2 regions of the Staphylococcus sp. AS1337 genome follow, and region 2 is predicted to be linked to the other one. Evidence: predicted binding sites of a transcription regulator. Region 2 holds the regulator's gene; the other holds the start of a gene.
What was found. Region 2 encodes Rex, which represses fermentation and respiration genes when NADH is low (regulators of the CRP and FNR family bind a similar motif). Its sites were predicted from a motif close to TTGTGAAATATTTCACAA; they were not measured.
Positions count from the first base shown of each region.

Region 1: ACSUE0_RS13075 (nitrate/nitrite transporter) is a predicted target of Rex. The motif match lies at 3,889-3,906, and genes of this name have one in related genera.

Region 1 covers NZ_JBOIHZ010000010.1:74,939-80,551, forward strand. Annotated here, with positions in the region: gene ACSUE0_RS13050 (DUF4889 domain-containing protein) at 1-79, shown strand, start outside; gene ACSUE0_RS13055 (DUF3139 domain-containing protein) at 215-574, opposite strand; gene ACSUE0_RS13060 (MarR family winged helix-turn-helix transcriptional regulator) at 960-1,400, shown strand; gene ACSUE0_RS13065 (Hsp20 family protein) at 1,638-2,006, shown strand; gene ACSUE0_RS13070 (Hsp20/alpha crystallin family protein) at 2,034-2,468, shown strand; gene ACSUE0_RS13075 (nitrate/nitrite transporter) at 2,552-3,718, opposite strand; gene nreC (nitrate respiration regulation response regulator NreC) at 4,101-4,754, opposite strand; gene ACSUE0_RS13085 (sensor histidine kinase) at 4,775-5,613, opposite strand, start outside.
Region 2 covers NZ_JBOIHZ010000008.1:17,281-22,893, reverse strand. Annotated here, with positions in the region: gene ACSUE0_RS11750 (LacI family DNA-binding transcriptional regulator) at 1-288, opposite strand, end outside; gene ACSUE0_RS11745 (hypothetical protein) at 484-669, shown strand; gene ACSUE0_RS11740 (sulfurtransferase TusA family protein) at 1,048-1,272, opposite strand; gene ACSUE0_RS11735 (YeeE/YedE family protein) at 1,294-2,382, opposite strand; gene ACSUE0_RS11730 (redox-sensing transcriptional repressor Rex) at 2,599-3,246, opposite strand; gene ACSUE0_RS11725 (ABC-F family ATP-binding cassette domain-containing protein) at 3,392-5,320, shown strand.

The sequences.
Region 1 (5,613 bases), on a different contig from region 2:
GGAAGTTGTCGATCATGACGACATTCCTCATGGTTTAATGATGAAAATTCACGACATGGATGACAAGAAAGGCATGTAATCTTTGTACTATAACCTCAATGCAAAAACTCATACATGCACACCTCTAATAACATGATAATATATAAAAAAATGAGTTAGAGACAGGGACAAATTAATTGTCCCTGTCTCTAACTCATATATTAACAATGTATGCCTATTTATCTTTCGGTTTATAGTCTTCCTTAAATTCGTTATGTTTAGCATCTTTGATATTTTTATTGGTTTCACTATCAAATCCTTGTACTAAAATACCTTTAAATGTACTAATTGGTTGCACTGTATAAGTATGTTCTGAATCATCTTTAAATTTAACTTGCTTATAATATAAACCCTTTTTAGCACTATATAATGTTTTCTCGTATTCAATTTTCTCAGTTAAATTTTGTTCATCCATATAATGATCTACTAGTTCTAGGTTTTTATGTCCCTGATATGTTCTCATGCCAAAGAAAAATACAATAGCAATAATCAGTGACACCACTAATAGACCTATGATTTTAAAAAATGTTTTCATCATTAATCTCCTTTAGTTAAAACGATAACTTTCTAACTGATAGATGAGTAGTTATGCCCCTCATTAACGCTTTATTACACCTTTATTATATAATAAAACACATAATATTATTAGTATGACTGATTACAAATAATTTATAAAGTCATATAGCCTTTTTGTAACAAAATCTCCTTAAATTAATTTCGAATTTAAACTAAATTTTCACTTTCTAAAAGCATACTTTGTTAATTTAAAAGTACTTCATATAACAGTACTTTTCCACTATATAGTTTTTAGTTAAGTAAACGTCGATAAATATTATTTTTTTAATAGAAAGAGGTGCACAACTGTTCCTTGACAACAACCATAGTTCATAATAAGGTTAAATTTCAAAAGGGGTGATTAAATGGAGGAAAAAGATAGCTACTTAGAAAGACAACTATGTTTTCTTTTTTATGTGTCTTCTAAAGAAATCATTAAGAAGTATACGTCTTACTTAAAAGAATTCGATTTAACATATACAGGCTATATTGTATTACTTGCAATTAAGGTAGATGAAAAACTCAACATTAAAACGCTTGGCGAACGTGTTTATTTAGATTCAGGGACACTTACACCTTTACTTAAAAAACTTGAGAAAAAAGGATATGTAACTAGAACACGTGAAATTGATGATGAGCGTAACCTACAGATTGCACTTACTGAAAAAGGTGCAAATGTTAAAGAACCACTCTCTAAAATATCAAAACGTGTGTTTAGCGAATTCGATATGGACATAGATGAAGCTATTAATCTAAAAGAAACATTACAACACTTCGTTAATAAACATTTTTCTAAAGATATTTAATCTGTTAGAGGTAAAGTTAAAGTTAGAAGTTCTAGTTTTCATGTTATTATTTTTGACTTTACTTGCCTCTTACTTAAATCTTTTTACTACGCCCCCACTCTGTCACAATCCCACCAATGGTATTAACTCAATTAAACTAATATTTAGCTCTTTTTTATTTATACATAGTTTGACTTTGACTTTCTTTGACTAATGTATTATACTGTATTTGTAAGATAAAAGGAGAGGTGAATAGAGATGATACAAAGCGCTAACAATCTTACTAAAGATTTATTAGAAAGTTTAGTCTCAGACCATCACGATTTCAAAGTAACTGTATACCAAGCACAAGATAGCTATACAGTTGAAGCTGAACTTCCTGGTTATCAAAAAGATGATATTACTATTAATTTCGAACATAAAACATTAACTATACTAGCAAAACGTGCATCTAATTTAGAACAGCAAGGTACTTATTTAATTAACGAACGCAATTCTAATAAACAAAGTAGACAGTTTATCTTTAAACATATAGACACAAATAAAATAAAAGCATCTATGAATGACGGCATCTTAACTATAAAACTGCCAATCAAGCAAACAAAAACACAAATTTCAATCGACTAAATCTAAAAATTTAAGGAGAGAGATATAATGGCTTTTGATAAAAAACCGTATAATAATCCATTTTTTGAAGGTGACCCAACTGAGTTATTTAGAGATTTTGGACGTCAATTTTTTGAAAACTTTCCTGAAACTTCAAGCATTAAATCAGATGTAAGAGAGTTAGATCATACCTTCATAATCGAAGCTGAACTCCCTGGTTTTAAAAAAGAAAATATTAGTTTACAATTTGAAAATGACACTTTAACAATTGAAGGTAAGCAATCAAATGATACTAAAGAACAAGATGAAGACGGTCGTATCCTTCATCAAGAACGAACTTATAGCGATGTTAAACGTCAATATCCTTTTGACAATATAGATGAAACTGCTATTAAAGCATCGTTTGAAAATGGTATATTAAACGTAACACTACCTAAAAAAGACCAAGAGGAACACTCAGCATCAAATATTCAAATAGATTAATATAGTCATTTTATTGGCTACTGAAAATCTTTATAAGATAAATTTAAAAGCTGAAGTTAGATAATTATCTAACTTCAGCTTTTTTATAATGTCGGATTTAATTTTTCACGTTTCATAATATGAATCATGGTAACTAAAGCAATCACTCCGAATATAGCTAATAAGATAAAAGAGAAATGGCTTGTTCCAGTGAGACTTGTTACATAAGCTATGACTAATGGTGGGAAGAAACCACCTAGCCCCCCCATCATCGAAACGATACCATTAGCTGATCCAGCCTCTTTTCCAAAATAAGTTGGTACGAGCTTAAATATTAAGCCATTACCGACTCCTGCGCACATACTAATAAGTAAACATCCAATTGTAAATAATAAGATATGATCTGATAGACCTAACGTAATCGCTCCTATAATCATTAATATAAAATCACAGATTAGTAAAGTTACAGCATTAAACTTATCACCTAACACTCCACCTAAAGGTCTTAGAAAAGTAGCTAATGCGATAAACACCCCTGCTCTTATACCAGCATCAACTTCACTGATACCAAAGTTTTGCACTAAGAAATTAGGTAAAAACAATCCAAAAGCTACGAATGAACCAAATGTAATAAAATACCAAAGTGATAAATAATATAATCTTAAATCTTTCATCAATATTTTATATTGTTTAACTAAAGGCACTTTAATTTTGGGTTCTTTACTGTCACCTAACAAAAACATAAAAATTGCAAAAAGTACTATGACGATTAAATAAACCCTAACTGTTGATTGCCAACCTATAATACCAGCAATCGGAGGTGCTAAGAATGAAGATATGGCAGTTCCTATATTTCCCATACCATATATACCATTTGCTAATCCTACGCGCTCTTTTGGAAAATATTTAGGAATAGATGTCACACCTACTGAAAATACAGCACCACCTACGCCAAGAAAGAAACCTGATGCCATTAACATCTTAGGTGATTGTGCATGGCTTAGAAAGTATATCGGAAATAATAATATAATAAAGCTACAAAAGAATACCCATTTCGCCCCAATAATATTTGTTAAATAACCAAAAGGCACTCTTAAAATAGAACCTAATATAACAGGAATAGCTAAAATAATAGAAAGTTGGCTGCTTGTTATATGTACATCCTGAGAGATAAAAGGCATTAGTGGCGCAATAATACTCCATGCCATGAACCCTACAACAAGACTTAAAGACTGCAATGTTAGTTGAAAACCACCACTTGCTTTGTTCATTCATTTCACCTTCAATTTATAATTATTTTGATAAATTAGGTCAGTATTTGCATATAGTTGAAGCGCTATATTTCTATATAACAATTATAAATATTAGCACCGGTGTAATATGAGTAAGTATAAACGTTTCTATATAGCATAATGCTGGCCACATTTTTATTATAAAACCTTTGTGAAAAAATGAACATAAGGATTATCCCTTATCAAATAGAGGAATTTCCCTACTTAATTAAGCGGATTTTATATAAGAAAAATATGCTTTGAAATTTAAGTTATTCACCGATTCCTTCTTTTATTTAATAAGTTCTAATCAACAAGAAAGAGCTAACCTATGCCTTATTATTTTAGGCAATTAAGTTAGCTCTTTTATATAAGTTCTACTTTAAAAATCAATCAATTTTTTCTTCATGGCATATTCTACTAATTCCGGTTTTGATTTTAATTCTAATTTTTGCATGATATGTGTTTTATGTGCCTCGACTGTTTTCACAGAAACAAATAACTTCTCAGCGATATCTTTATTCCCATAACCTTTTGCTATTAACGGTAATATCTCTATTTCACGCTTTGATAAAATTTTATAAGGATCAGTTGTTGTTTGCTTATCATTACCTGAATTATTCACGAATTCATTGACTAACGATGTCGTCAATTTCATATCAACATATGTTTCACCTTTAAATACTGTTCTAATTGCTAGTATCAATTGTTCATCTGGGGCATTTTTTAAAATATATCCTTTAGCACCGTTTCTCAATACGTGAAATAAATATTCTTCATCATCATACATTGTTAATATTAGTATTTTTGTATCTGGAAAACTTTCTGTAATTTTACTTGTGGCTATAAGCCCTGACTCGCCAGGTGGCATACTTAAGTCCATAATTAGTACATCAGGCTTGTACTTCATCACCTTTTGATAAGCTTCCATACCATCGGCTGCAGTCCCAACGACTTCCATATCTTCTTGATAATTTAATATCATTGTAAATCCAGTACGCACAACTGCATGATCATCCGCGATAACTATTCTCAAAATTAATGTCTCCTTATTCCCTATATTGGAACTTCTAATGTAACAATTGTGCCTCGACCTATTTGAGTATCAATATTTATCTCAGCATTTACAAGTTCTGCACGCTCGTTCATACCATAAAGTCCCAAGCCAGTTCCCTTTGGCTGGTCTGTCTTTATAAATCCATTGCCTCTATCTATAATTTCTGCAATTAGCTTACCGTGACTAACTTGTACCTCAACTTCAATTGTATCAACGTTTGCATATTTTATGGCGTTAAACAAAGCTTCTTGTACTATTCTATAAACTACAGTTTCAATTTCATTATCAAACCTACGCATCGTTAAATTAGATTGATAGATAATATTGATACCATAATTTACTTCTACCTGTTTAAAATATGTCTTAAAGGCTGCGTCTAACCCTAAGTCATCTAATGAAGATGGTCTAAGTTCTACAGATAAATTACGTATATCATCAATTAATTTAGACATCAATCCTTCTATACGCTTAGAACCATTAACCAACTGCTCTATTTCTTGTTGATATTTTAATAATCTTAATTCAACATCTATATTTAGCATTTCTTGTACTACACTGTCATGTAATTCTCTAGATATTCGTTTTCTTTCGTTTTCTTGAGCAGAAATTGTTTTTTGCATCATTTTTCTTTGATACATCTTATCATGTCTTTCTATTTGAGGTGACACATTTTGTAACGTGAACGCTTTAATTCCTTTGGATTCATCAATTGTTTGATAGGTAGCTGCAAAAGGCTCAACTGTACCACGTGTCGTTTTCATAAATACCTGAAAGCTTGTATTCCCAACATTTTCAGCTTCTAAAAAGCAATGTCTACATGATTGCAAATCGAATTCAT
Region 2 (5,613 bases):
TGTATAATTTAGAAGCAAACTATAATTCAATTGATCACAAATCGTTTTGACTCCTTTAATTGTTTCATCAACAGCAAAAGAGTTCATTCTAGGTATAATCGCCCCTATCATATTAGTTCTACGCGCACGTAAACTTTGTGCAAATTGATTAGGCTGATAGTCATTTTCGCGAATAATTTTATCTAATCTTTGTTTTGTTTTTAAACTTACCGAACCATTATTTAAGTATCTCGACACTGTGCTTTTTGAAACGCCAGCAATCTTAGCTATATCAGCAATGTTCTTCATATTTTCTCACTCTCATTAATTAGCTATTATAAACAATACTTATTTTATCATAATGCAACCGCTTTAAATACTATTTAAATCTACATTTATAGAAAGGTTAAAACTTACTAGTAGTATCTCTATATAAGTGATATATAAATTGAGATTTTAATATGATATAGTTGTGGAAATAACAACTTTAAGGAGCGATATACCATGGATAAAGGTAAATTGTACACCTTTATAATATTAAGTATTTGTATAATAGTTATTATTGTTTCTTTGCCATTTTTACTTAAAAATGGTAGTTACTCAGCAATTATTTCAGCCTTTATCCCTATAATGATATTAATTATTTACTTTATCTTTAAAGCTAAAGGCAATAATAAAGATAAAGATTAACAATGTTTATTGGTTATATACTTATTCAGTTTAATGTAAGGAAAACATGACAAAAACTGTAAGGCTAAATCTATTAAATTTATTTTTACTCATTATTTTAATGTTTGTGTTAAATACTAATACCTTTGAATCTTTTTCTATTTATTTGGTCAATGTTCTACCGATAATAATTGGAAACTATGTATTAATTACAAATATTAAAAAACAAAATTCTGACTACAAAATATATAATAAATTTAAATAATAAAAAGGCTTAAAATAAAAATGATCGAACTCAAAGCATAGCTATGAATTCAATCATTTTTATTTTAATTATTATGTTGTCTAATTGACTAAGTGAAGTTCACTTGCAGACTCAATCTCAACTATTACTATTAATTAAGCTTTTTGAATTGTGATTGTCCATGATGCATCATCTAATTGTTCATAATTAGTAACTGGATAGCCTTGCTCAGCTGCCCAATTTGGTAAAGCTTCAGTTGCTTGAGTACAATCAAAATCTATTTTTAATTCATCACCATTATCTAACGTATTCATTTTCTTTTGTGCTTCTATTAACGGGAATGGACAAACCATTCCAACTGTACCTAACTCGTGTACCATAATTTGTGCCTCCTATATTAATTATATTGTTTGCGTTTGTGACGTTACAGTTTCATTAGAAGTTTGCTTCTGCGCTTTTTTCATAGGTCTGATAAACACAAAATAACTCATTGTCCAAGCTCCTAAGATCATTGAAGCAAGTGCAATCCAACCTTTCCATGACATCGTTGCTGTTTCTACTAGTCCATTTCCTATTGAACAACCACCTGCTACTGAAGCGCCAAATCCCATAAGCACGCCGCCAATAATACTGTTACGAATAGTTTTTGTATCTGGCAATCTCCATTTAAACTCTCTTGCCCCTTTAGCCGCAATATAAGATCCTAGGAATATTCCAAGAACTAAGAAGACACCCCAGTCTAATAATTTCAAATCACCAGTTACAAAAAACTGTACTAGATTCGCGGATGGTGTTGTAATACCTAGCCCATACATTCTTCCTGTCGACTCACTTACAGGCCATGCAATTAACGCGATGAGCCCTACTGCAATAGCAGCCACAAATGGGTGGTATTTTTTTTCAAATAAATAATGCCGCAAACCTGTGAATTTCTGTTTTAATTTAGGAACAGCAAATTTAGGTTTCGGTTTGCGTAAAGTTTTGACTACAAAAAATACTGTAATAAATGTAAGTAATGCTACCCAAATCCATGTCGGTATCCCTGTAGTTTGTGACATGCTTGTATTAACGTTTGTAGGCTTATTTAAACCATCCATTAATGGTAATAATAGACCATATTTCGTAGCTGCCGAAGTAAATGCATAGGCGATGAGTGCCATCCAACTGCCTATTAAACCTTCACCTGCTCTATACCATGTACCGGTAGCACATCCGCCAGCTAATATAATACCTAAACCAAATATAAATGAACCTATTACTGTTCCAATAATAGGATAAGTTGACTCAGGTATTTGTACTAAACCAGTAGAAGTCAAAATGAGCAATCCTATACTTTGAACTGTAATTGCTATAAGTAATGCATAAAACATTTTGTTACTCTTTTGAATATACATATCTCTAAATCCACCAGCCAGACAAAACCGTGTTCTTTGCATAACAAAGCCTAAAAGACTTCCCACAATAATGCCACTGATTATTAACCAAGTCATATTAATAACCTCTTTCCCGATAAAATCAATAAGATTAATAATATTAGAAATCGTATAAAATTTCAACCTTGCAACTCATAAATTTTTAATTTTCTACTAACTTATATAGTAACAGTATTTCCAAATTCAAATTAAACATCCATAAAAAAATAGTTTTTTATAAACACAGCACACTGAGTGTATTACTGTATCTATAAAAAACTAACTAATCATTTTTTATTTATTGCTATAATTTTTCATAAAAAATAATAGCGATTGTAATTCAATACCTAAATCAATATGATGAACTTGAACGTCTGATGGAGTTAGTACACGACTTGGTGTAAAGTTAAGTATCCCTTTAACACCTGAATCTACTAATACATCAGCTACGTTTTGAGCTGCTTCTTCAGGAGTAGTCAATATCACTACATCTATATCTTCTTGTGTTAATATTTCCTTTATTTTATCAAATGGACTTACTGTCACTTTACCTATTTGTGTCCCAATAACCTCTTCACGAATATCGAATGCTTCAGTTATAGTCATTTCATCATGTATTGAAAAGTTATATGTTAATAATGCTTTACCTAAGTTCCCTACACCTACAATTGCAATTTTAATCTCGTCATTTTCGCTTATTTCATTTTTAAAAAAATGTAATAAGCTATCAATATTATAGCCATAGCCTTTCTTGCCTAACTCGCCAAAATAAGAAAAATCTCTTCGAATCGTTGCAGAATCAATATTTAAGCCTTCGCTGATGGCTTTAGAATTAACTCTATCAATGCCTTTAGATTTTAATGTATTGACGAATCTATAATATAACGGTAAACGTTTCAATGTGGCACGAGGAATCTTTTCGCTTTGATTAGCCAAGATCATTTCCCCCTATTTCATTATCTGTTATTCATTAATCTTATAATCACTACAACATTATACATGACTGAATAATAAAAATAAACAATGATAGTTTTAACAACACGCTGAATACTGTAGAATGATAATGAATAGAGAGGTGCAAAATCAGATGATATTATTACAACTCAATGATTTAACTAAATCATTCGACGGCGAAGATATTTTTAATAATGTGGATTTTGAAGTTAAAACTGGTGAACGCATTGGTATTGTAGGTCGTAATGGCGCCGGAAAATCTACATTAATGAAAATAATTGCTGGTGTTGAAGATTATGATAGCGGTCATATTTCTAAGAGTAAAAATTTAAAACTTGGTTATTTAACACAGCAAATGACATTAAATACAGATCAAACTGTATTTGAAGAAATGTCTAAGCCGTTTGAGGCAATGAAAAATTTAGAACAAGAAATGAAATTGGAAACAGATTGGTTAGCACAACATGCAAATGAGTATGATACTGAGACATATAAATCTCATATCGATCGCTATGAAGCATTATCCAATCAATTTGAACAACAAGATGGCTATCAATATGAAAGCAAAATTAAAACAGTCTTACACGGATTGAATTTTAGTGAAGCGGATTTCGACCGACCTATCAACGACTTTAGCGGTGGTCAAAAAACAAGATTATCTTTGGCACAAATGTTATTAAGTGAACCTGATTTATTACTTTTAGACGAACCCACCAACCATTTAGATATGGAAACGACCCAATGGTTAGAAAGTTATTTAAATTACTTTAAAGGTGCCATCGTAATTATTAGTCATGATAGATATTTCTTAGATAAAATTGTGACTCAAATTTATGACGTTGCACTCGGTGATGTTCAACATTATGTAGGCAATTATGCTCAGTTTATTGATCAAAGAGATAAATATTATGAAAAACGTATGCAAGAATATGAGAATCAACAAGCTGAAATTAAACGATTAGAGACTTTTGTCGATAAAAATATTGCCCGCGCTTCAACTACAGGTATGGCTAAGAGCCGTAGGAAAATGTTGGAAAAGATTGAACGCATAAATAAACCTATGATTGATGCTAAAAGTGCCAACATTCAATTTGAATTTGATCGTAATACTGGTAATGATGTCTTCCATATAAAAAATTTAGAAATTGGCTATGAGTCTCCGATTACTAAAGGAATCACTTTTGAAGTAACAAAAGGAGATCATATTGCAATTATCGGACCTAATGGCATTGGGAAATCAACTTTAATAAAAACCATTGCCAATATACAAAATGCATTAAATGGGACAATCACTACCGGCGCCAACTTAAAAATTGGTTATTATGATCAAAAGCAAGCTGAATTTAAATCAAATAAAACAATACTTGATTACTTATGGGACCAATACCCTACTATGAATGAAAAAGACATTCGTGCTGTTTTAGGTCGTTTTCTATTTGTACAAGAAGACGTTAAAAAAATAATTAACGATCTATCGGGTGGCGAGAAGGCACGTTTACAGCTTGCCTTATTAATGCTTGAGCGAAACAATGTACTCATTTTAGATGAACCTACAAACCATTTAGATATAGATTCAAAAGAAATGTTAGAACAAGCTTTAGCAAACTTTAAAGGCACAATCCTATTTGTATCTCATGACCGTTATTTTATTAATGAATTAGCCAATAAAGTTTACGATTTAGATCCTGATGGTGGCACAATGTATCTAGGGAATTATCAATATTACATTGAAAAAACTGAGGAAAAAGCAGCATTAAAAGCAAAAGAAGAATTAGAAAATCCAACAGTAGATGATACGGTTATCAAACAAAATGACTCATATATTGATCAAAAGCAACAAAAACGTGAACAACGTCAAATCGAACGTCAAATTGAAACATGTGAATTAAATATAGAAACCTATGAAGAAGAAATAAATGATATTAATCATCAACTTACCTTGCCAGACGTATACTCTGATCCTGAAAAAGCAAACTCCTTAGCAATTTCAAAATCAGAAATCGAACAAAAACTAGAACAAGTCATGGCCGAATGGGCAGAATTACAAGAAAAGTTAATATAAATCCTAATTCAAAACAAAAGTTAAAGTAGAATTTTCTACTTTAACTTTTTTTCTTAGCATGAACTACACAATAACTATTCACATTATTCACCCTATAACAAAGGCTATCCACAAAGTTATCCTAGTTATCCACAAGTAAAAAGTAATCTTTTTTTCGTATAAAATTCAGATAATAGCTTATATCCACATATTTTACCCAAACTTATCCACAACTTGTGCACTATTTGTTGATAAGTACGCATGTTCTCTATTGACATTAGATTATTTTTTTCTTATGTAATATATTATCTCAG